4 regions of the Vibrio sp. KUL70 genome follow, and region 2 is predicted to be linked to each of the others. Evidence: predicted binding sites of a transcription regulator. Region 2 holds the regulator's gene; each other region holds the start of a gene.

Region 1 (4,201 bases), 1.3 Mb from region 2:
TGTTATCGATAGACCAATGCGGCATTTCTGGCTGAGGTAACGCGAAGTAGTCAGCCAGTTCTCGATTGATCGCCATGAGACTATCACTCAGATCATTGACATCAATGCTATAGACGCCACGAAAGGCCAGTTTACCGGAGCTTGGGTAGATTAGACTGACCTGAGCTGCAAGGTGATCGTCCGTTTCTTGGTCTTTCAATTGGATATTTAACAGATAATCGCTGGTACGCATGTTTTTTGCGCCTGGAAAGAAAGGAGAGTTATCTATCGGGTCGACAAAGTAGCTCGGAGCATCTTGATTCGCGAGATCAGTATAGGAGTATTCGATCTGTTGTTGTAATAACAGAGCCTTAATCGCTGCTCGGTATTGTCTAGCGTTGTCACCGACGACATCAATGCGACTGAGCAATAACTCAACCTTAGGAATTAGACGTTGCTGTCGAGTGAGTTCAGAGCTGTGGTTTGGAGATTGCCACCACAGATAGCCCAATGTGATTGTGCTTGTGAGTAGCATAAGTGTCACTAGCCATAGCCAGCGTGGGCTTGCTGATGTTTTACTGTGCTCGGCCTCTGGTTCAGCAGGCTGCTTGCTTTCAACGCTCTCTAGATGAACAGAGCTCGGGTTGAGAAAATAGCCCTTGCGCGGGTAAGTCACGAGTATCTTAGTGGCGTCGCTGTCAGGAAGGTGTTTCTGTAATAGCGAACGCAGCGTGCTTACTCGGTTGGTTAGGACATTCTTGGAGATAAAGCTACTTTGCCAAATCTCTTGGATGATGAACTCTGCGGAAAGTGGTTCTCCAACATGGCGTAACAGAAGTTCCAGCAACTCGATTGAGCGTGGTTCCAAATTGATGACTTCTTGAGGTGTGCTTAACTCTCGGGTACTAGGGTTGTACACCAAATCGGCAATAACGATAGAGGTATTGTTCGCCTGAGCAGCAGAGAGGAAGTCTTGCATAGGAAACCGCGTGTCATAAAAGTAAACGATTTTAGCTGCTTTGTTTATAAAAAGCAGCTAAGTATCCCAAACAAAAGCACTAACTTTATTTTGACTCAAAATCGAGAAAGCGAGGGCTAACCTGCAAGCTTATGAGCTGTAGCTAACCGAGTATCGTGTCGGTTTGTGGTTCATAGCGAGTACAACGTTCAGTACCGCAGTCCCAAGTACTGAAACGGCGATGATCCAAGGTGATACAAAGAAGAACGACGCAAATAGGATACAGACATCAATCGCCATTTGAGTTTTACCCACTGAAATACCATAGCGGTCTTGGATGTAAAGGCACAAAACATTGAAGCCCCCCAAACTGGAGTGATGGCGAAATAGAATCAACATGCCAAGCCCCATGAGCAAGCCGCCAGCGATCGCACAATAAATCTCATTGTAGGCATCAAGTGAGATGACTAAATACAGATGATCTGCAAAAACAGACACTAAAGCACCGGAAAAAGCACTGCTAATGGCAAAATTACGTCCAAAACGTCTCCACGCCAATACATAGAATGGGCAGTTTGCGATAAAGTAAAGTACACCGAAGGTGATAGGTAGAAATTGACTCAATAGTAGAGCCAAGCCCGTAGTCCCCCCAGTAAGTAGTTGAGCAGACTGTAAAAAGAAGACGCCTTGTGCGACTAAGAAGGTCCCTGTAAGAATGGCAACCCAATCTTCCTTACGTGAGTGTTTTTCCATCGTTTTTATAATTACCTAGCCAATAAAGGCGTGCATAGTAGATAAAAACATGGATTTTCGGTAGCTTGAGACTCAAAATTAAGGTAAACCTATGTAATGTTCGTTTTACAGGGTGTAAAGCGAAAACTTGACAGTAAGTCGCGTGCTGATGCGATGTGTCGCATAAGTATGATGAAGCTTATATGTCATTATGAAGAAACTGCATGATAAAATTGCAATTAGCTCTTTATGACCTAGATCAAATTATGTATGATGCGTCCCATTAAAACGGTGACGAAAACGTTTGCTTTCGGTCGTTATGTGGTTTTTTTGAAACTTTCAGTACAATCTGAGTCAGGAGATACAGATGCTTAAGCGTGACATGAACATCGCTGATTACGATGCGGATCTATTCGCAGCTATCCAAGAAGAAACTCTTCGCCAGGAAGAACACATCGAACTAATCGCTTCAGAAAACTACACAAGCCCACGTGTAATGGAAGCTCAAGGTTCTCAGCTAACAAACAAATACGCTGAAGGCTACCCAGGCAAGCGTTACTACGGTGGTTGTGAGTACGTAGATAAAGTTGAAACTCTAGCGATCGAGCGCGCATGTGAGCTTTTTGGTGCTGAGTACGCGAACGTACAGCCTCACTCAGGTTCTCAAGCGAATAACGCTGTATACATGGCGCTACTGAACGCAGGCGACACTGTTCTAGGTATGAGCCTAGCGCACGGTGGTCACCTAACTCACGGTTCTCCAGTAAACTTCTCTGGTAAGCTTTACAACATCATCCCTTACGGTATCGACGAAGCAGGTCAAATCGATTACGAAGAGATGGAAAAGCTAGCTATCGAGAACAAGCCTAAGATGATCATCGGTGGTTTCTCTGCTTACTCTCAAATCTGTGACTGGAAACGCATGCGTGAAATCGCGGACAAAGTCGGTGCTTACCTATTCGTAGATATGGCGCACGTAGCAGGTCTAATCGCGGCAGGCGTTTACCCGAACCCAGTACCACACGCGCATGTTGTGACAACAACAACGCACAAAACGCTAGCAGGTCCACGTGGTGGTCTTATCCTTTCTAACGAAGGCGAAGATCTATACAAGAAGCTGAACTCAGCAGTATTCCCAGGCGGCCAAGGTGGTCCTCTAATGCACGTTATCGCTGGTAAAGCAGTAGCGTTTAAAGAAGCTCTAGAGCCAGAGTTTAAAGAGTACCAAGCACGCGTAGTTGCTAACGCAAAAGCAATGGTTGCAGAGTTTATCGCTCGTGGTTACAACATCGTTTCAGGTTCAACAGAGAACCACCTGTTCCTAGTCGACCTAATCGACAAAGACATCACGGGTAAAGAAGCCGATGCAGCACTAGGTGCAGCAAACATCACTGTAAACAAAAACTCAGTACCAAACGATCCACGCAGCCCGTTTGTAACGTCAGGTATCCGTATCGGTTCTCCTTCTATCACTCGTCGCGGCTTCACAGCAGCAGACGCGAAAGAGCTAGCTGGTTGGATCTGTGACATCCTAGATAACATGGGTGATGAGTCTGTTATCGAAGCAACTAAAGCAAAAGTACTAGAGATCTGTAAGCGTCTACCAGTTTACGCTTAATTTTTCTGGCTCAAATAGCTTAATTTCTGTGTCAAAGGTGCTCATTTACATTTGTAAACTCCGCGCCTTTTCCTTGAACTAAAGCTATTTGATTGAAAAATACGATTTGAAAGGCTCCTGTTGGGAGCCTTTTTTATTGGCATAGAAATGCTTAGAGAGTGAACGAATTTCTGTGTTGCACATACTCATTTGCTAGCGCAAACTCCGTGTGAGCTCCTTGAACTTCGCTCATCTACTTTGAAAAAATGATGATTTTGAAGGCTCCTTTGTTGGGGCCTTTTTAGTTTTTGAGAACCCTTTATTGCGACAAGCTCCACTGCTGAAGCTATTGCTCTAAGGCTGAGAAATAAAAGTATAGATGTAAATAGATAATTTATAATGAGTTTTTTGCTTTAACTCGCACCAATAAAAAAGACCAACACGAGGTTGGCCTTTGTCAATCTGTCTAGACTTATCGAAATTGTTTCGCTTCAGGTAGGAATTCAAAGCCTGCAGTCGCAAGTTTTGCCTCGAGTGCAGCCTTATCAATATCGAAGAAGTTAGCGAGTTTATCGAGGTCGCCAGAGAAGTCGTCACGTAGCTTCATGTTTACGATGCTCATTAGCATCACAGGATCCATGGTTTCAAAATTCGCTAAGTTCATGCCTAGTCCTCGAAATCAGAGATTAGCAAGTTTGCTGCAGCAAAAGCGGCACGTTCGCGCGCTTCGCGTGGCAAAGACTCGTCTGCGGCTAAATCGTTGAGTGTTTTCACTGCACATGTAATAGCTTGAGGGATGTAGCCTTGATCGCCACTGCCGATTTGAGAATAAAGCTCACGAACTAAATCACAACAATCGTATACTTTCATTTCTATACCTAACTAAATGATAACTTCTCTCAATATACACACAGAGAAAAGCAAAAACAAAGCGC
Region 2 (4,201 bases):
ACACCACTTTTCTTATTTAATAGTTTCAGTGACCATTCTATTCATAACTAGTAACAATTCTAGTAGTAGGTAAGATAAAAGCCAGAAACCTGAATTTTTTTTGATACAAGACAATCTTAAACCTTGCTATTTACCCCCCATCGCAATTCAATATAGGCATTACTACTAACGAGTGACTTTGCAGTTAGCAAATACAAGGGTTAGTAAGCCTTCGTACCGCAGATATTACGAAAGACGATATTAGGATTATTGAGATGAAAGAAACCAAAGCGTTCAATGAACAACGAGCTGAAATCTACTGGTGGCTATCGAGCCTGTTCGCGAAAGAACTGACTCAAGAAGAATTGGAGAAATACCACTCGGTTGAGATTCGTTCGTTTTTAACCGGCCTCGGCGACAACGAGACGCTTAAGCCATCAATCAATAACCTAGTAGATGCACTTAACCGATTACAGAACCGTGAAGATGCTCAATTAGAGCTTTCATCCGATTTTTGCGAGCTGTTCTTAAAGTCGGATAAGTACGGTGCTCTGCCGTACGCTTCTATTTATCTAGACAAAAGTGGACTACTGAATGCGAAACCAGCTCAAGACATGGAAGCCATCATGGCGTCTTACGGCATCGCCGTAAACCAAGATCTAAAAGAGCCTGCTGACCACTTAGCCATTGAGTTAGATTTCCTAGGTAACATCATTATTCGCTCCAACGACCTTGAGAGTGAACAAGATCTAGAAACGGCTTTCGCTACACAACACGAGTTTGTTGAACAACAGCTCCTTAGTTGGGTTCCACAGTTCGCAGTAAAATGCCGTGAATTTGATGAGTTTGGTTTTTACGCATGTGTTGCAGAATTGCTAGTCGCTTTCTGTAAACTTGACGCACAATATTTAGCTGGTGAATAAATTCACTGATGACTAAGGGTACAATTTAGGTAGAATGTGACAACTCACCCAGATTTCTGGGTGAATTTTATTGCGAGTATTTTCTAGTCAGTCTAAAATTGTGACCGCAAACGATAAAATATGAAACATTCTCGAAATGCTATGCTTTAAATTAGCTAAGAGCATTTCGGTGTTAAGACAAGCCGCTCTCATAAGCGGTTTTTTGTTTTTTAGCACTTTAGTACCGAGAGAGCCCTCCATATTCTAAGCTCTTGTTCTGGTAGCTTTAAACGGCTACTTGCTCCGTACTGCTGAGGAAGTAGCTATCAATAGGATAAAGCCATGGCAACTATAAAAGATGTCGCTCGCTTAGCCGGCGTATCAACAACCACCGTTTCTCACGTGATCAACAAGACACGTTTCGTCGCAGAAGCGACTCAAGAAAAAGTAAACAAAGCCGTCGATGAACTAAATTATGCACCAAGTGCTGTTGCTCGTAGCCTGAAATGTAACTCTACGCGCACAATCGGTATGCTAGTGACTCAATCAACCAACCTATTCTTCTCTGAAGTGATCGATGGTGTAGAGAGCTACTGTTACCGTCAAGGCTACACGCTGATTCTATGTAACACAGGTGGTATCTACGAAAAGCAACGCGACTACATCCGAATGCTTGCTGAAAAACGCGTAGACGGTATCTTGGTAATGTGTTCTGACTTGACTGAAGAACTGCGTGAAATGCTTGACCGCCACGCAGACATTCCAAAAGTTGTTATGGACTGGGGCCCAGAGAGTTCACAAGCGGATAAAATCATCGACAACTCAGAAGAAGGTGGCTACCTCGCCACTAAATACCTGGTTGAACGAGGACATGATCGTATTGCTTGTCTAAGTGGACATTTGGATAAAGCGGCATGTGTAGAGCGTATCGCGGGTTATCGTCGTGCTCTTGAAGAAGCAAACATTCAAACAGATGACAATCTAATTCTTGAAGGTAACTTCGAATGTGACACCGCAGTTATCGCGGCAGATAAAATCGTTTCAATGGAGAATCGCCCGACAGCAGTATTCTGTTTTAACGATACTATGGCACTTGGTCTTATGAGCCGTCTGCAGCAGCAAGGCATTAAGATCCCAGAAGACATTTCAGTGATTGGTTACGACAATATTGAGCTGGCAGAGTACTTCTCACCACCGTTGACAACTGTTCACCAGCCAAAGCGTCGTGTCGGCAAAAACGCATTTGAAATCTTGTTGGAACGCATTAAAGACAAAGATCACGAAAAACGCGTGTTCGAAATGCATCCAGAGATCATTGAGCGAGCTACAGTTAAAACGTTAAAATAACGTAAACTTTAGAGAAATCTAATAAAACGCACCGCTTGGTGCGTTTTTTTTATTCTGACAAAGTAAAAACCTTGTTGCATATAAAGACAACAATTAACTGAATTAAGATCACATTTTGGAATAACAAGTGTGAACCTCATTCAACAAAAAACTTTATTCTTCGTTATACAGTCACGCACAGGGCAAATCACTTGAAAGGGTGAGACGCAAAGCCTCCGGCCTAACCCATTATTGGTATGGTAGCGGGGTTACCGATGGCAAAATGCAGTATTTCCTACCTTTAGTAGTAATTTACGGCTTATTGACAATTTTATTGCGACATTTTGCTAATCTCTCGGACCTGCTTATTTGGTGGCGTAATTCAAATACACCGAGATAAACAATATGGATAAACCGATACTCAAGGACTCAATGAAGTTATTTGAGCCACTTGGAAAGATTAAGTCACGCTCAATGTTTGGCGGTTTTGGCCTATTTGCCGACGACACGATGTTTGCACTGGTCGTTAACAATCAATTACACATTCGAGCTGACAAAAATACTACTTCAAAATTTGAACAACAGGGTTTCGAACCTTACGTATACAAAAAACGCGGATTCCCAGTCGTTACTAAGTATTTTGCTCTTCCAGAAGATCTCTGGCAGACTCAAGAACGTATTATCGAACTGGCAAAAGCGTCCCTTGACTGTGCCAAAAAAGAGAAGCAAATCCAATCATCAGCGAAGCCTACACGATTAAAAGATTTGCCCAACCTTCGACTTGCCACAGAGCGTATGTTGAAAAAAGCGGGCATCGATACCGTCGAGAGCTTGTATGAGTCAGGTTCTGTTAATGCATACAAAGCAATAAAAGAGTCTCACTCATCCAGTGTCAGCTTAGAGCTGCTTTGGGCACTTGAAGGTGCCATCAACGGTACTCATTGGTCGGTCATACCTCAACAACGACGCGATGAGCTTATCAACTCTATCAATTAAGTCCACCTCACTTAATTGTCAAAAGCCACATCAATGTGGCTCAGACTGCTGACAAAGGTCTAGCTTTCAAGCTAGACCTTTGATCTAATAGGGGTATCGAAATATGGATATCTCACTATGCTTCAAGAGCCTTCACCTCAACAATATGAACTCGAAATGGTCACCATGGAACAGCTCGTTCCTCAGAACCATTTAGTTCGTAAGATAGATAAAGCCATCGACTTCGAGTTTATCCGTAATGAAGTCGCTCACCTCTACTGTAAAGACAACGGTCGCCCACCTGTTGACCCTGTACGCCTGTTTAAAATCATCCTGCTTGGTTACCTCTTCGGAATAAAAAAGCGAGCGACAACTCGTGAAAGAGATTGAAGTCAATGTCGCTTATCGATGGTTCCTGCGTATGTCACTGACAGAGAAAGTTATCCATGCATCGACACTCAGCCAAAACCGTATTCGCCGCTTTAATGGTACCGATGTGTTTGAGCGTATCTTTATCAATATCGTAGAGCAGGCAATGGCGAAAGGTTTGGTCGCAGGCCAAGAACTATTTACTGACAGCACGCACCTAAAAGCCAATGCCAACAAAAATAAGCACACGAACAAAGTGACTAAGGTTCGCGCCAGTGCTTATCTTGATATGCTCGATGAAGATGTCGCGCTAGACCGAGAGAAAGAGGGTAAGAAACCTCTAAAGTCACGTACCGCTGAGCCTAAAACTAAGAGCACCAAAACGAGTACTACCGACCCGGAAAGTGGCTTCATGACTCGAGATAATAAGCCCCAAGGCTTCTTCTATCTCGACCACCGTACAGTGGATGGACAGCATGGCATTATCTTAGATACCCATGTCACAGCAGGTAATATCAATGACTCTCAACCTTATGTGAAGCGTCTGGACTATACCCTAGAGCAATTTAACCTTAATCCAATCGCCGTTGGACTCGACGCGGGCTACTTCACTGCGCCAGTCGCTGAGTCATTAGAGCGTCGAAATATCT
Region 3 (4,201 bases), 990 kb from region 2:
CTGTAACTTGTCGAAGTAGAGAGGTTCAGACTCATCGTTGATTGATCCAGCAGTAACGCCTTGTAGAGTCAGTTTGTAGGGAGCTTGATACTCGACATCTTCGACTGTGATTGGGTGAGCGATTGAGTGCTTGAGCATGAAATTGGCAATGTCAGTGCGGTATTGGGTCTGCAAGCCAAGCAGCAGTGTTGCGACAGCTGCGACGAGGACAGACAATACAATCCCAACCATCATGATGACTCTTTTCATTCCTAGCGCACCTTCCATTTCTTCGTTGCTCAAAATAGAGTGGAACAAAATAGGCGCTGCGGCAACAAAAAAGCCCCTCAAAAGAGGGGCTTGCTACAAAAATATCGTTTTTAAGAGGGGGTTAGCCTTATGGCTTTGTCCTCAGAGCAGAGTGAACAATTAATCCAGTTGTGGGCCTGCAGCAACAAGCGCTTTACCTTCGTCGTTGTCGGTGTACTTATCAAAGTTGTTGATGAAGCGCTCCGCAAGGTCTTTCGCTTTGCTTTCCCATTGTAGTGGATCTGTGTAAGTATCACGTGGATCTAGGATTGTTGGGTCAACATCGTGCAGTGCTAGCGGTACTTCTAGGTTAAACATAGGGATAACCTTAGTTTCTGCATCGTCGATTGAGCCATCTAGGATTGCGTCGATGATACCGCGAGTATCTTGGATAGAGATACGCTTACCACTGCCGTTCCAACCTGTGTTCACTAGGTAGGCTTCTGCGCCAACCGCTTCCATACGTTTGACTAGTACTTCTGCATACTTGGTTGGGTGTAGTGTTAGGAACGCTGCGCCAAACGCTGCAGAGAATGTTGGCGTTGGCTCAGTGATACCACGTTCAGTGCCCGCTAGTTTCGCTGTGAAGCCAGATAGGAAGTGGTACTTCGTTTGCTCTGGAGTCAGCTTAGAAACTGGTGGCAGAACGCCAAATGCATCCGCAGTTAGGAAGATAACTTTCTTCGCGTGGCCCGCTTTTGAAACTGGCTTAACGATGTTATCGATGTGGTGGATTGGGTAAGAAACACGAGTGTTTTCTGTTTTAGAGCCATCATCGAAATCGATAGAGCCATCACCACGTACTGTTACGTTCTCTAGTAGAGCATCACGACGGATTGCGTTGTAGATCTCTGGTTCTGCTTCTTTTGATAGGCGAATGGTCTTCGCGTAACAGCCACCTTCGAAGTTGAAGATACCGTCATCATCCCAACCGTGCTCATCGTCACCAATAAGTTCACGTTTAGGGTCTGTAGATAGCGTTGTTTTACCTGTACCTGATAGACCGAAGAATACCGCTACGTCGCCTTTCTCGCCCACGTTTGCGCTACAGTGCATTGAAGCGATGCCTTGCAGTGGAAGTAGGTAGTTCATCATGGCGAACATGCCTTTCTTCATCTCACCGCCGTACCAAGTACCACCGATGATTTGTACACGCTCCGTCAGGTTAAACGCAACAAAGTTTTCAGAGTTTAGGCCGTGTTCTTGCCATTTCGGGTTGGTTGTTTTCGCGCCGTTCATAACGACGAAGTCTGGTTCAAATGTTGCTAGCTCTTCTTCGGTTGGGCGGATAAACATATTCTTAACGAAGTGCGCTTGCCACGCCACTTCAGTGATAATACGTACGCTTAGACGCGTATCAGGGTTAGCACCACAGTAACCGTCAATGACAAATAGGCGTTTGCCAGATAGCTGTGTCGTTACGAGCTCTTTCAGATCGTTCCACACTTCAGTGGTAATCGCTTTGTTGTCATTCTTACCTTGATCCGACCACCACATGGTATCGCGAGTCGTATCGTCTTTAACAATGTACTTATCTTTTGGTGAGCGGCCAGTAAAGATACCAGTGTCAACAGCAACAGCACCTAGTTCGGTCACTACGCCTTTTTCGTAGCCCTCTAAGCCTGGAAGCGTTTCTTCCACGAATAACTGCTCGTAACTTGGGTTACGCAGCACTTCAGTTACGCCAGTAATTCCGTGTTTAGTAAGATCGATTTGTGCAGCCTTTGTATGTTCCATAACGGTCATAGGTGCTCCTTGTAGGATATTTTGTAGGGATTTTGTATTAATTTTTTATTGTTATCTGCTCACCATGCTAGCAACGAGACATGGGGGAAACAGGGATATAGCTCAAAAATTATCCATATTTTCCGTGGGGTTTTAAGTGTCTCGTCACATATTGGCCCAACTAGTCTATCCTGTACGCAAACCTTTGCGCTAGGGGCTTGAACATTATTAATTGATTAAAATTAAGCAGTGATTTTATTACGAGATGTTACGGGATTTGCGCTAATTTGATCACAAAAAAGGTCAGCTTTGCGCTGACCTTTTTGGTTTAAATTACGTGTTTTTGGAACGACGTAAATTAATGAACCGTATTGTCGCCTTTATCTGTCGCTTCTGCGAACAGAGCATCAACATCGCTCTTGTCGAATGTGTAGCTTGTGCCACAGTAATCACAGTGAAGTGAAACGCTACCTTCAGTGCTGATGATGCTGTAAATCTCTTCTTGATCTACTGTCACGATAGCGGCACCGCTGCGTTCACGAGAACAACCACAGAAGAACTCTACAGGTTGTGGAGTGAACAGTTGTACTTTTTCTTGGTTGTACAGGCGGTATAGAAGCTCGTTCGCTTCTAAAGTGAATAGCTCTTCATTTTTTACTGTTGCCGTGAGCTGCTCTAGGTGTTCAAAATCGTCTGGTGTACCCGTGCCGTCTGGCATCACTTGCAGAAGCATACCTGCTGCATGTGGTTTACCTTCGTGCTCGCCAGTACGTAGCCATAGGCGTGTCTTAAGCTGCTCAGAGTTTGCGAAGTAGCCTTCAAGAACGTCTGCTAATGTGTCGCCTTCTAGTGCTACGATACCTTGGTAACGCTCACCTTTCTTAGGATCGATCGTGATCACTAGGTAGCCTTTACCCATTAGGTCATGCAGGCCTGCATCATCAGCGATTTCGCCCTCGAAACGTGCGACACCACGGATCTTTTGGTCGTGATCGCCATTGATTACTGCTAGAGAAACTGGGCCATCACCTTGCAACTGCATAGTGATAGAGCCTTCAAACTTTAGAGTCGCAGTAAGAAGAGTCGTTGAAACTAATAGCTCACCAAGAAGCTTTTGAATAGCCGCTGGGTATTCCTTGCTAGAAATAATTTGTTGGTACGCTTCGTCCAGTTGTACCAATTCACCACGTACCGATAGGTCTTCAAATAGGTAGCGATTTAAAACATTGTTTGCCATTTGGCGGTTCCTTCTAGCTTATTGATGCTTGAACTTGATGATGTCACGACGTTGCTTTTTGTCAGGACGGCGTTCAGGGCTTGGGTTATGTGCATGTAATTTACGCTGTTGGGCGTGTGCTTCACGTTTTGCCAAGCTTTCTTTCGTTTCGGTATAAAGGGTTTGGGCTTCTGGAGCTCCGCGACGTTGATCCGAAATTTTATCGATCGTGACCGTCTTTTCCTCATTGCCTTGACGCAGTGAAATCACCGCCCCAAGTTCTACGATTTTGCTTGGTTTGCTGCGTTGACCATTATAGTGGACTTTACCACCATCGACCATATTACGAGCGATAGAGCGAGTTTTGTAAAAGCGTGCTGCCCACAACCATTTATCTAGTCTGACAGCTTCATTAGCAGGTTTCATATGGCGCTGTGCCTTTTAAGTGAAAAAATGAATGTGGTTAACTGAGTAAAATCAGTTCGCAACTTGTCTTAGATGATGCTTATCACATTTGGTAGAAGCTAAAGTGGTGGCAAATGTGTTTTTTTTCAAGGCATACTGCAAAATAGCTCACGTTATGACTTTTTATGCGTAGGCTATGATATAGTTTTGGATCCTATGCCAAATCAGTAATTGGCGTAGCGTTTATGTACAAAAAAGCTGAGAGCTTAATGATTTAGCGCTCTCATCTTCACAAAAGGGTTTAGGCAAGTGAAGTTATTGGAGCTCAAAAATCGCATGGGAAATTCTCCTTTGTTGAGCCGCTTAATAGAGAATGGATTTGTATTTCAGCAAAAGCTGAGCCTGATAACCTGTTGTGTATTGATTGCCATTTCTGCATGGATATTGGGTCAGTTGGCCTGGTTGATTGACCCTGCAGACCAGTCGATTACACCTTGGAAAGCGCAAGCCTCGTCATCTTCTCGACCACAATCTACGCTCGATATCTCCTCCCTCCAGAAGAGCAAT
Region 4 (4,201 bases), 1.5 Mb from region 2:
AACCTCAGAACCCGTTGCGATAAGGATAAGCTCTGGCTTACCTTCACAATCTTTCAGGATGTAAGCACCTTTTGCGATGTTCGCTACTTGCTCTGCATCACGAGGTTGTTGTGCAAGGTTTTGACGAGAGAAGATTAGAGACGTTGGTGCGTCTTTACGCTCGATAGCCAGTTTCCAAGCCACTGCAGACTCAACCTGGTCACATGGACGCCATGTGCTCATGTTCGGTGTTAGACGAAGTGATGCCATTTGCTCAACAGGTTGGTGAGTTGGGCCATCTTCGCCAAGACCGATAGAATCGTGCGTGTAAACTTGGATGTTCTGAACTTTCATCAGAGCAGCCATGCGCATTGCGTTACGTGCGTATTCCATGAACATTAGGAATGTTGCGCCGTAAGGAACGAAACCACCATGTAGTGCGATACCGTTCATGATCGCCGTCATACCGAATTCACGTACACCGTAGTGGATGTAGTTACCAGAGAAGTCATTTGCTTCTAGAGACTTAGAACCAGACCACATAGTTAGGTTCGAAGGTGCTAGGTCAGCAGAGCCGCCCATAAATTCTGGAAGCATTTGACCAAACGCTTCTAGTGCGTTTTGAGATGCTTTACGTGATGCGATATCAGCAGGGTTTGCTTGAAGATCAGCAATGATTTGGTTTGCCTTCTCTTCCCACTCTGCTGGTAGTTCGCCATTCAGACGACGCTTAAGCTCTGCTGCTTCTGCTGGGTAAGCCGCCGCGTACGCGTCAAATTTCGCGTTCCAAGCCGCTTCTTTCTCTGCACCTGCTTCTTTTGCATCCCACTCAGCGTAGATGTCTGCTGGAACTTCAAATGGACCGTGAGCCCAGCCTAGTGCTTCTTTCGTTGCTGCGATTTCGTCGTGACCTAGTGGTGCGCCGTGACAGTCGTGAGAGCCGGATTTGTTTGGAGAACCAAAACCGATGATAGTTTTAGTACAGATAAGCGTTGGACGAGGGTCTGCTTTAGCCGCCTCGATTGCAGCGTTGATTGCTTCGATATCGTGACCGTCTACTGCAGGGATTACGTGCCAGCCGTATGCTTCAAAACGCTTAGGCGTGTCGTCAGAGAACCAACCTTCAACTTCACCATCGATAGAGATGCCGTTGTCATCCCAGAAAGCGATAAGCTTACCAAGACCTAGCGTACCAGCTAGAGAACATGCTTCGTGAGAGATACCTTCCATCAAACAGCCATCACCCATGAATGCATAAGTGAAGTGGTCAACGATGTCGTGGCCTTCTTTGTTGAACTGAGCAGCCAATGCTTTCTCAGCCATCGCCATACCAACTGCGTTAGTGATGCCTTGGCCTAGAGGACCTGTTGTCGTTTCGATACCCGGTGCGTAGCCATACTCTGGGTGACCTGGCGTCTTAGAGTGAAGTTGACGGAAGTTCTTAAGATCTTCAATAGATAGCTCATAACCGCTTAGGTGAAGCAGAGAGTAAATTAGCATTGAGCCGTGGCCGTTTGACAGTACAAAACGGTCGCGGTCTGCCCACTCTGGATTTGCTGGGTTGTGGTTCAAGTGACCACGCCAAAGAACTTCAGCGATATCAGCCATACCCATAGGTGCGCCTGGGTGGCCTGAATTAGCTTGTTGAACACCGTCCATACTAAGTGCGCGGATTGCATTTGCGAGATCTTTACGAGAAGGCATGTCTGCTCCTGAGTGCATAAGCGATTTGAAAAATGAGAAATAATTGCTAGTTGTTAGCGCGGTTATTCTCTCAAACGCCTATGGTGACTGCAAACGTTTTGCTGAGGTTTTCAAGGTCAGTTTTCGCACTTTTACAACATTTCCCTAGTTTTTAACGGACTAGCATAAGTGAGAAAGCAATCGTTTGGTTATGACATATCATAAAAAAGAGCTTGTAATTCGACCGTTGGAATTTAGAATAGACGTCTAGATGTAGAAACACCTACAGAAATTATTGAATTTGATCTCGGCGCAACCCTCTGCGACGCAGATAGAAACTTTGCACCTAATACTAAAAGTGGAGCTCTCATGGCTAAGCACCTTTTCACTTCTGAATCTGTTTCAGAAGGCCATCCAGATAAAATTGCAGACCAAATCTCTGATGCTGTTCTTGATGCCATCTTAGAACAGGATCCTAAAGCACGTGTTGCTTGTGAGACATACGTGAAAACGGGCATGGTTATGGTTGGCGGTGAAGTAACAACGTCTGCATGGGTTGATATCGAAGAGATCACTCGTGAAACCGTTCGTGAAATTGGTTACGTTCACTCTGACATGGGCTTTGATGCTGACTCTTGTGCTGTACTAAACACAATTGGTAAGCAGTCTCCAGACATCAACCAAGGTGTTGATAAAGCTGACCCTAAAGAGCAAGGTGCAGGTGACCAAGGCATCATGTTCGGTTACGCAACAAACGAAACTGAAATCCTAATGCCAGCACCAATTACTTACTCTCACCTACTTGTTAAAAAACAAGCTGAAGTGCGTAAGAGCGGCAAGCTAGATTTCCTTCGTCCAGATGCGAAATCACAAGTTACTTTCCAATACGACCAAGGCAAGATTGTTGGTATCGACGCTGTTGTTCTTTCAACTCAGCACTGTGATTCAGTAACGACACCTGATCTGCGTGAAGCAGTGATGGAAGAGATCATCAAGCCAGTACTACCTTCTGAGTGGATCAACAAAGACACTAACTTCTTCATCAACCCAACTGGCCGTTTCGTAATCGGTGGCCCAATGGGTGACTGTGGTCTAACGGGTCGTAAGATCATTGTTGATACCTACGGCGGTGCAGCTCGTCACGGTGGTGGCGCATTCTCTGGTAAAGATCCATCAAAGGTTGACCGCAGCGCAGCTTACGCGGCTCGTTACGTTGCTAAAAACATCGTTGCGGCTGGCATGGCAGACCGTTGTGAAATCCAACTTTCTTACGCTATCGGTGTTGCTGATCCAACATCTATCATGGTTGAGACTTTCGGTACTGAAAAAGTATCTCACGACATCATCATTGAAGCCGTTCGTCAAAACTTCGACCTACGTCCATACGGCCTGCAAGAGATGCTGAACCTTCTTCAACCGATCTATAAGCAGACAGCAGCTTACGGCCACTTCGGTCGCGAAGAGTTCCCTTGGGAAGCAACCGACAAAGCAGCAATCCTAGCTGACTTTGCTGGCCTAAAATAATTTCGCGCCAAGCAAAAAATTTCCAAAAGCCCTTACCCGCCAGTAAGGGCTTTATTTTTATGCAGTTACCTCTGACTCCCTGCCATATTTCGTCAATTTCTCTAATAAAATTCCACTCAAAAACATCTCGGATAATTTGTGTTTTTTAGCAGTAGTGACAATAGTTAAAGTACTCCTAGGCGATCAAGCTCACATTTGGTGCAACAACTGGTTAGGTTACACCCCGTTAGGAAACGCGAGACGGCTCTCTAGGACATGATATTTCAATAACAGCTCAACCAAGATGACTCGCTGCCAGCCGCTGTGAGGACAAATGAGGTTGAATCCAGGACGTTATGTTAACTAAGGGGAAGTTATGCCTCGTACCGCAAATCCATCCGATTTTAAAAAAGACAAAAATAGGGTGAGTGACAGTGAATACGCTCGCACTATTCCATGCAACCAAGTCAGTATTTCTGCGCCCTTTCATTGGCTCTCACTCGCGCTTCACGATCTAGTGCGAATGCCGATGATCAGCGCATTCTATGGCTTATGTTTTATGGCCGCTGCCGTAGCGATTGTTCAGCTTGTTCAGTGGCAAGGCACACATTTAGTGGTTATGCCTAGCCTAATTGTGTACATGCTGATTGGACCATTTTTGGCTCTCGGCTTATATGACGCTAGTTGGGAGAGAGAGAAAGGCCACAACGCCAGTTTATTCCATTCAATGAAGGCCATCACTCGCAACTCAACCCACCAATGGGCATTTGCGATTGTATTGATGGTCGCGATGATTTTCTGGATGAGAATCGCTGCTCTACTGCATGCTCTATACCCGTCAGTGCAAGGAGCACCGCTGGCTGAATTTGCTCCTTTCTTAATCACGGGCTCTGTCGTCGGCTTCGTTATCGCTAGTCTGATTTTCAGTATCTCAGCCTTCTCTATTCCACTTATGATGGAGCGCCGAGTTGACGTGATGAGTGCGATATTCACTAGTTTCAACGCAGTGAAATCGAACCTGCCGGCGATGGTGGTC

The links. Region 2 encodes PurR, which represses purine synthesis genes. Its sites were predicted from a motif close to TNANGNAAACGTTTNCNTNA; they were not measured.
Region 1: a site for PurR is predicted at 1,962-1,981, ahead of glyA (serine hydroxymethyltransferase). Genes of this name have one in related genera too.
Region 3: a site for PurR is predicted at 2,207-2,226, ahead of pckA (phosphoenolpyruvate carboxykinase (ATP)). Genes of this name have one in related genera too.
Region 4: a site for PurR is predicted at 1,769-1,788, ahead of metK (methionine adenosyltransferase). Genes of this name have one in related genera too.

The regions. Positions count from the first base shown of each region.
Region 1 covers NZ_AP045834.1:2,361,365-2,365,565, reverse strand. The annotation lists partial or broken gene AC6I7V_RS10420 (winged helix-turn-helix domain-containing protein) at 1-958, opposite strand, end outside; gene AC6I7V_RS10415 (YitT family protein) at 1,088-1,690, opposite strand; gene glyA (serine hydroxymethyltransferase) at 2,037-3,287, shown strand; gene AC6I7V_RS10405 (DUF4250 domain-containing protein) at 3,739-3,930, opposite strand; gene AC6I7V_RS10400 (YaeP family protein) at 3,933-4,136, opposite strand.
Region 2 covers NZ_AP045834.1:1,106,602-1,110,802, reverse strand. The annotation lists gene torD (molecular chaperone TorD) at 255-902, shown strand; gene purR (HTH-type transcriptional repressor PurR) at 1,224-2,228, shown strand; cyclic di-GMP riboswitch class I at 2,400-2,484, shown strand; gene AC6I7V_RS05075 (TfoX/Sxy family DNA transformation protein) at 2,613-3,203, shown strand; partial or broken gene AC6I7V_RS05070 (IS1182 family transposase) at 3,321-4,201, shown strand, end outside.
Region 3 covers NZ_AP045834.1:115,769-119,969, forward strand. The annotation lists gene AC6I7V_RS00510 (AsmA family protein) at 1-249, opposite strand, end outside; gene pckA (phosphoenolpyruvate carboxykinase (ATP)) at 409-2,034, opposite strand; gene hslO (Hsp33 family molecular chaperone HslO) at 2,372-3,250, opposite strand; gene hslR (ribosome-associated heat shock protein Hsp15) at 3,269-3,655, opposite strand; gene gspC (type II secretion system protein GspC) at 3,971-4,201, shown strand, end outside.
Region 4 covers NZ_AP045834.1:2,644,200-2,648,400, forward strand. The annotation lists gene tkt (transketolase) at 1-1,683, opposite strand, end outside; gene metK (methionine adenosyltransferase) at 2,032-3,186, shown strand; gene AC6I7V_RS11710 (DUF2189 domain-containing protein) at 3,542-4,201, shown strand, end outside.